Regions from separate parts of the Fulvivirga lutea genome, predicted to be linked through region 1. Evidence: riboswitches for the same ligand, from Rfam matches in the RefSeq annotation. Region 1 holds a riboswitch; the other holds the start of a gene.
The links. Region 1 has a riboswitch for S-adenosylmethionine ahead of JR347_RS05565 (OsmC family protein). Riboswitches for the same ligand answer to the same signal wherever they lie in the genome.
Positions count from the first base shown of each region.

Region 2: another riboswitch for S-adenosylmethionine. It lies ahead of metH (methionine synthase); the one in region 1 lies ahead of JR347_RS05565 (OsmC family protein).

Region 1 is NZ_CP070608.1:1,210,744-1,214,168, forward strand. It holds gene JR347_RS05560 (O-acetylhomoserine aminocarboxypropyltransferase/cysteine synthase family protein) at 1-1,099, opposite strand, end outside; gene JR347_RS05565 (OsmC family protein) at 1,105-1,551, opposite strand; SAM riboswitch class I at 1,921-2,049, opposite strand; gene JR347_RS05570 (energy transducer TonB) at 2,232-2,903, opposite strand; gene JR347_RS05575 (alpha/beta hydrolase family protein) at 2,950-3,425, opposite strand, start outside.
Region 2 is NZ_CP070608.1:3,129,637-3,133,061, reverse strand. It holds gene JR347_RS14055 (bifunctional folylpolyglutamate synthase/dihydrofolate synthase) at 1-818, shown strand, start outside; gene trmB (tRNA (guanosine(46)-N7)-methyltransferase TrmB) at 841-1,503, shown strand; SAM riboswitch class I at 1,830-1,946, shown strand; gene metH (methionine synthase) at 2,022-3,425, shown strand, end outside.

The DNA of each region.
Region 1 (3,425 bases):
TAAACTTTGTTGCTTCTTCTTTGCCTCCTTTAATGACAAAAGACAATACACCACCAAAACCATTTTTCAGGTACTTTTTAGCAAGTGCATGGTAGCTACTGGTCTCTAATCCGGGGTAGTTCACTGATTCTACCAACGGATGTGCATCTAACCACTTGGCCAATTCAAGTGCATTATCTACAGTACGTTGCACTCTCAGAGAAAGAGTTTCCAACCCCTGTAAAAGCAAGAAAGAGTTAAATGGACTTAATGCAGGACCGAAATCTCGCAAACCTTCTACTCTTGCTCGAATGGCGAAAGCGATGTTTGGTAAACCTAACGGATTATCGAAGCCAAATGTATCCCAGAATTTTAGGCCATGATACCCTTCTGATGGCTCAGTAAAATCAGGGAATTTACCATTGCCCCAATTGAAATTACCAGAGTCGATAATTACGCCACCGATAGATGTACCATGTCCGCCAATCCATTTAGTAGCAGAGGCAGTAACCACTGCGGCACCATGTTCAATAGGTCTGAATAAATAACCGCCAGCACCAAAGGTGTTGTCCACAACCAAAGGAATGTCGTGTTTGTTGGCCAGCTCTGCAATGGCATCAAAATCAGGTACGTTAAAACCGGGATTACCTATGGTTTCCAAATAAATGGCTTTCGTATTCTCATCGATGAGTTGGGAGAAATGTTCTGCTTTATCACTCTCGGCAAATCGCACTTCAATGCCTAACCGCTTGAATGCAACTTTAAATTGATTATAAGTTCCACCGTACAAAAAGGAGGTGGAAACAAAATTATCTCCAGCTCTAAGAATGTTATTAAGCGCTATAAACTGGGCCGCTTGCCCGGAACCCACTGCTAAAGCAGCCACTCCGCCTTCCAATGCTGCGATGCGCTTTTCAAACACATCGGTGGTTGGATTCATAATTCGGGTGTAGATGTTGCCAAACTCCTTAAGCGCAAAAAGATTCGCGCCATGCTCAGCATTTTTAAAGGTATAAGATGAAGTTTGGTACAAAGGCACCGCTCTTGAACGTGTGCTCTCTTCTACATTTTCGTATCCAGCGTGTAGCTGTAGTGTTTCAAAATTTAATTGTGTTGACATGTTTTCTAATTGTTAGGGGTTAATAAAAATTTAATAGGCGTTTTGTTGCTCAGATTGTCATTTACGGGGCATCTGTACTCAATTTCTTTGAGCCATTTTACCCGTTGACCTTCGTTGAGTTTGGTTGAAGTTTTAAGGTTTACCTGAATGTTTTTGTAACCTGCCCTTTCGGTAAAAGAGGTGCCGAAAAGCCTTGCGGGGTCTAAGTCGCCATCGATATCTATTTCTAAATCTTTTAGATTGATGTTTTGCTCTTTGGCGACAATGTGGGCTACCACATTGATGCAGCCTGCATAACCCGCAAGAATATATTCTACCGGATTGGGCGCCAGGTCAGTTCCACCAAGGGCTTCGGGTTCGTCTACAGTAAGGTTAAAACCTCTTACGTTGATGTTCGTTTTTGCTGGTGATTCACTCCTTGAGCGCACCGAAAAGTTCAATGTCTTTGACATTTTTTCTCGTAATTAATAATGTTGTAAATGTGATTTTGGGAGGGTGAGGATTTGGATTGGATGTGCTATCTCCTTTTGATGAAATTGTCATTCTGAATTGATTTCAAAATCTGATTCCATCATTTGTCGAGACCCTGAATCCCCGCCTGAATGGTACGGGCAGGAAGTTCAGGGTGACAGTAAAAAAGAAAGAAAACTAATCGAAATTCACCCAAAGGCGAAGGTTGCTGTGACTAACAACAGCGCGCCATGCTGTTACAGCAACAGCAACACGACATTGAATAAGGAGATTGCATCAAAGAGTTGAGACTTCTTTGAAATGTGGCAAGTAATCCTGTTTGGTGTTGAATTGATCTTTTCATTGTTATCAATTTATATTCTCCCTTGTCGGCCACTCGGCAAACATTCTTGGGATCAGGATTTAGCACCTTTCTACTTTTGGTTTCGATGGTTGCTAGCGCTTCTTTGAGCCTGTCTCTCCACGCTTCTTTATAAATCGATTTACTCAGATGAGCTTATCGAATTGATGGTGTAAACGTAGTTACGGAATTTTAGGTTTCCAAATTTTTTTTAATTGAAAGTTTTAAGTTCAAAGTTCTAATAATTGTAAAATTCTGATTTTGAGATAGTTGTACTGGAAATAATTTAATTGTTATGGGTGAGCGCTTGTTGAGAGCCGTTTATTCCTCAGTTTTTGGATCAAATGTTACAGGAATTACCAAACGAGTTCTTACCGGTTTTCCTCTTTGTTCAGCAGGGCTGAAGGGGAAGTTCAGATTCTTTAAAGCGTTTAAGGTAGCCTGATCCGCAAGTTCATTGTAGCCCCTTACGATTTTGAATTCGTCCATTTGACCTAGAGTGTCAACTGTGAATTGGATAAAGACTCTACCTTTCTCTTTAAGTTCGGCTGGATATTTTACCGCTTTAGAAATTGCTTCGAAGAATTTGGGATATCCGCCAATTGGTTCGGCTTGAGTTTCCACAATGATTCCGAGAAATGGGATGTCATTATCTTCGAATTCGGTTTGTATTAGTGAGTCAATTGCATATTCGAGCTCCAAACTATCTAGTTCTTTGGTTTGAGCGTTAATGTTAATCGAAGTGGCAGTTGCAATAAATGTAGCAGCAGCGTATTTCAAAAACCTGTGACTCAACTGAGACCGCTTAAAAACTCCACATATTGGGTTTAATGACTTTGAAATTATCCGTTGGATTTCTTCATCAGATTTATTCCTAAAGTCAATAAGTTCTTTCGAGCATTTGTTGCAGTTGAATCCGTCCATGGTTGGTTCCATAGAGTTGAGATTCTCTGGACAACTGAATTCCAGGTTGATATTTTTTTTCACGCTCATCCAGTAACGGCTTTCAACAGTGAATATAGAACATTGAACTAATAAACTATTCCTTCACCAACTCTAACCCTTTATTAATTCCCACTTCCGTAGCAGGAATACCTTCAGCCATCCATTGCGGCATGGGTTTGTCCATTAAATAATGATCGAAAAACTGGTTCATACGAATGTTAAAATCACGTTTGTTTTCCCATTTGGTTGGCCAGTGCGGTTCGCCTTTATAATTCAACATCCAAACCGGTTTGTTCAATCTTCTTAGCGCTACATAATATTCAATGCCCTGATACCATGGCACATGACCGTCTGCATCGTTGTGTAACAATAGCAATGGGGTATTTACCTTATCAGCATAGAAAATGGGTGAATTCTCAATGTATAGGTCTGGCTTTTCCCAAAGTGTGGCACCTATTCGGCTCTGGCCATGTTCGTATTGGAACATTCGGCTTAAGCCTGTCCACCACCTGATGCCACCATACGCACTGATCATATTCGACACCACCGCACCTGCTTCTGCACAGGCAA
Region 2 (3,425 bases), 1.9 Mb from region 1:
GTTTAGATTCAACTAACGTTATTTTACCGGAGGTTTCTGTGATTACTAATATCAGTATGGATCATCAGCAATGGTTAGGAGATACTATTGAGGCTATTGCACGAGAAAAAGCCGGTATTATTAAGAAGAATAGACCAGTGGTTATCACAGAAAAACAGCCAGAAACAGTCGCTGTTTTTAGTGAAATTGCCTCAGTGGCCAACTCCGTAATTACATTTGCCGGTGATAACTACGAGTTTAAGAATAATGTAGTATTAAAAGAAGGCAAAGAGTGGTTAACAATAGACACAACCAGCCTTCCCAAATATCAGTTTCGAAATTTGTTAGGCGTATTCAGCGCTATAGACATATTAAATGAAAGAGGCTATAGCATCTCAAATGAAGCCATTACAAGTGGGGTTCACAAAGTATTTGATTTAACGAATTTAAAAGGACGCTGGCAGAAGCTGGCAGAAAAGCCACTAATGTACTGTGACGTTGGCCATAATGAAGCCGGTATAATATATATTCTTGATCAGATCAATTCACTTCAGTTTGAGAAACTCCATATAGTTTTAGGCATGGTTAACGATAAGGATGTGAGTAAAATTCTTTCTCTATTACCTAAAAATGCGACTTATTACTTTTGCCAGGCAAATATTCCAAGAGCTATGGCTGCAGAAGCACTTGCTGAAAAGGGTAATCAATTTGGTTTGGCAGGAATTGTTATAAAGAATGTGAATGAGGCGGTAGATGCCGCTAGAAGTAATGCTAATTTGAATGATTTGATATTTATTGGAGGAAGCAATTTTGTGGTGGCTGAATTAGATAATCTTTAAGTTTGCAGCTTTATACGTAAGCATGGGTAGAAGAAAATTAAGAAAGTTTGCTGAAATAGCTGAAAGGCCTAATGTAGTTGAGCCAAGTAAAGAGATTTATGAGAAAGTGAAAGGAAAATGGAACGAGTTGATTTTTAGAAATGATCAACCGATTACATTGGAACTGGCATGTGGCAGAGGAGAATATTCCATTGGCTTGGCAAGAATCTTTCCGGAACGAAACCACATAGGTATAGATATTAAAGGAGATCGAATTTGGAAAGGAAGTGGCATTGCTTTAGATGAAGGCCTTTCGAATGTTGCTTTCCTAAGAACACACATGTTAGAACTTTCTAATTTTTTCGAGAAAAATGAAGTAAGTGAAATTTGGATTACTTTCCCCGACCCAAGACCTAGGGATCGAGATGAGAAGCGAAGAGTTACTCATGATCGTTATTTAGATATCTATAAATCGTTAGTGAAGAGCGATGCTGTTATTCGATTAAAAACTGATAATACGGGTTTATTTGAATATTCATTAGAAGTATTGAAAAACAGAACCGACATTAAAGACCTCACATATACCTTCGATTTATACCACTCCGAGCTGAAACCTGAATGTCATGATATTCGCACTAGATATGAAAAGAAGTTTAGTGAAGAGGGGCATGATATTAAATATCTGCGGTTTTCGTTTGTGAATTAAACCAGAATCATTTTTTAGATCGTTTAATACGGGTAGCTTTGCAGTACCCGTAAGGCTTGACCGTGTTTTTTAAACCTAACAATAAAACAATACCGAGTGAGCCTTTTTCCAAAACAAGGCCTCATCCGTTCGTCAGTTGATGGACGGACCTCGTCCGCCAGTTGGCGGGCAGGATAACAGTGGACTGTTGCGGTAAGTCTGGCAGCTCAAATCCTGTCAAATCAGGGGTTTAAAATAACCTTTTGACGCCTTACGGGTTATTTTTACTATCAAATGTATTTTGTATTAATTTATACTATATATTTGATTCAAAGTTCTTTAAGATACTCTTATCAAGAAAGGCAGAGGGACATGGCCCTGTGAAGCCTTGGCAACCACCACTCATTTATTTGAGGGAAAGGTGCTAAATCCATCCTGACGAATACTGTCAGGAGAGATAAGTCAGAATAGATGCATTTTATTAAAGCTCTCCTGACATATCGGGAGAGCTTTTTTTTTGAATTAACTAAACTGTTTATATGCCATTAGCGCATCAATCATTTTTAAAACTGAGTGGACTAGAACCGCTTATCATTACGCCTGAATCTAATTTTGTAAATGTAGGCGAGCGTACCAATGTTACTGGCTCAAAGAAATTTCTGAACCTAATTAAAGCCGATGATTTTGACGCAGCCTTAGAAGTAGCCCGTGAACAGGTAGAAGGTGGGGCGCAAATCATCGATGTGAACATGGATGAAGGTATGTTGGATGGCGAGGAAGCAATGGTTAGGTTCTTAAACCTCATCGCGTCTGAGCCTGATATTGCCAGAGTTCCTATTATGATTGATTCCTCCAAATGGCACATTATTGAGGCGGGTCTTAGGTGCATACAGGGCAAAGGAGTGGTTAACTCCATCAGTTTGAAGGCAGGTGAAGAAGAATTTATACATCAGGCCAAAGTGATTAAAAGATATGGCGCTGCCGTAATTGTTATGGCTTTTGATGAGGATGGTCAGGCAGATACTTATCAAAGGCGCATTGATATTTGTAAAAGATCCTATGACATACTGGTGAATGAAGTAAAATTCAATCCAAACGACATTATTTTCGATCCGAACATCTTTCCTGTCGCTACTGGTATGGAAGAACATCGAAAGAATGCTTTAGACTTTTTTAATGCTACAAAATGGATCAGAGAGAACTTGCCGGGTGCACATGTGAGTGGCGGAGTGAGCAATGTTTCTTTTTCATTTAGAGGTAATAATAGGGTGCGTGAAGCTATGCATGCAGCATTTCTTTATCATGGCATTAAAAACGGGATGGACATGGGCATTGTCAACCCCACCATGTTAGAGGTGTATGATGAGATACCTAAAGACCTATTAGAGCATGTTGAAGACGTATTACTCGATAGGAGAGATGATGCAACTGAGAGGCTTTTAACTTTTGCTGAACAGGTGAAAGGAGGCTCAAAGAAGAGAGAAGTAGATGATGCCTGGAGAAAAGAACCAGTAGAAAAACGCTTAGAACATGCGCTTGTAAAAGGTATAATTGAGTTTATTGATGAGGATACTGAGGAAGCTAGAGCAAAGTTAGAAAGTCCACTGAAGGTTATTGAAGGCCCGTTAATGGACGGAATGAATGTAGTGGGTGATTTGTTTGGTTCGGGTAAAATGTTCCTGCCACAGGTGGTAAAAAGTGCCAGAGTGATGAAAAAGGCCGTGGCTTACCTTGAACCATTCATGGAAGAAGAAAAGAGAAAGAACAATTCGCCAAAAGCAGGTAAGAAAATACTTCTTGCTACAGTTAAGGGAGATGTGCACGATATTGGTAAGAATATAGTAGGAGTTGTACTTGCCTGTAACAACTATGAAATAATTGATATGGGTGTAATGGTACCTGCTGATAAAATTATTTCCAAGGCAATTGAAGAAGAGGTAATA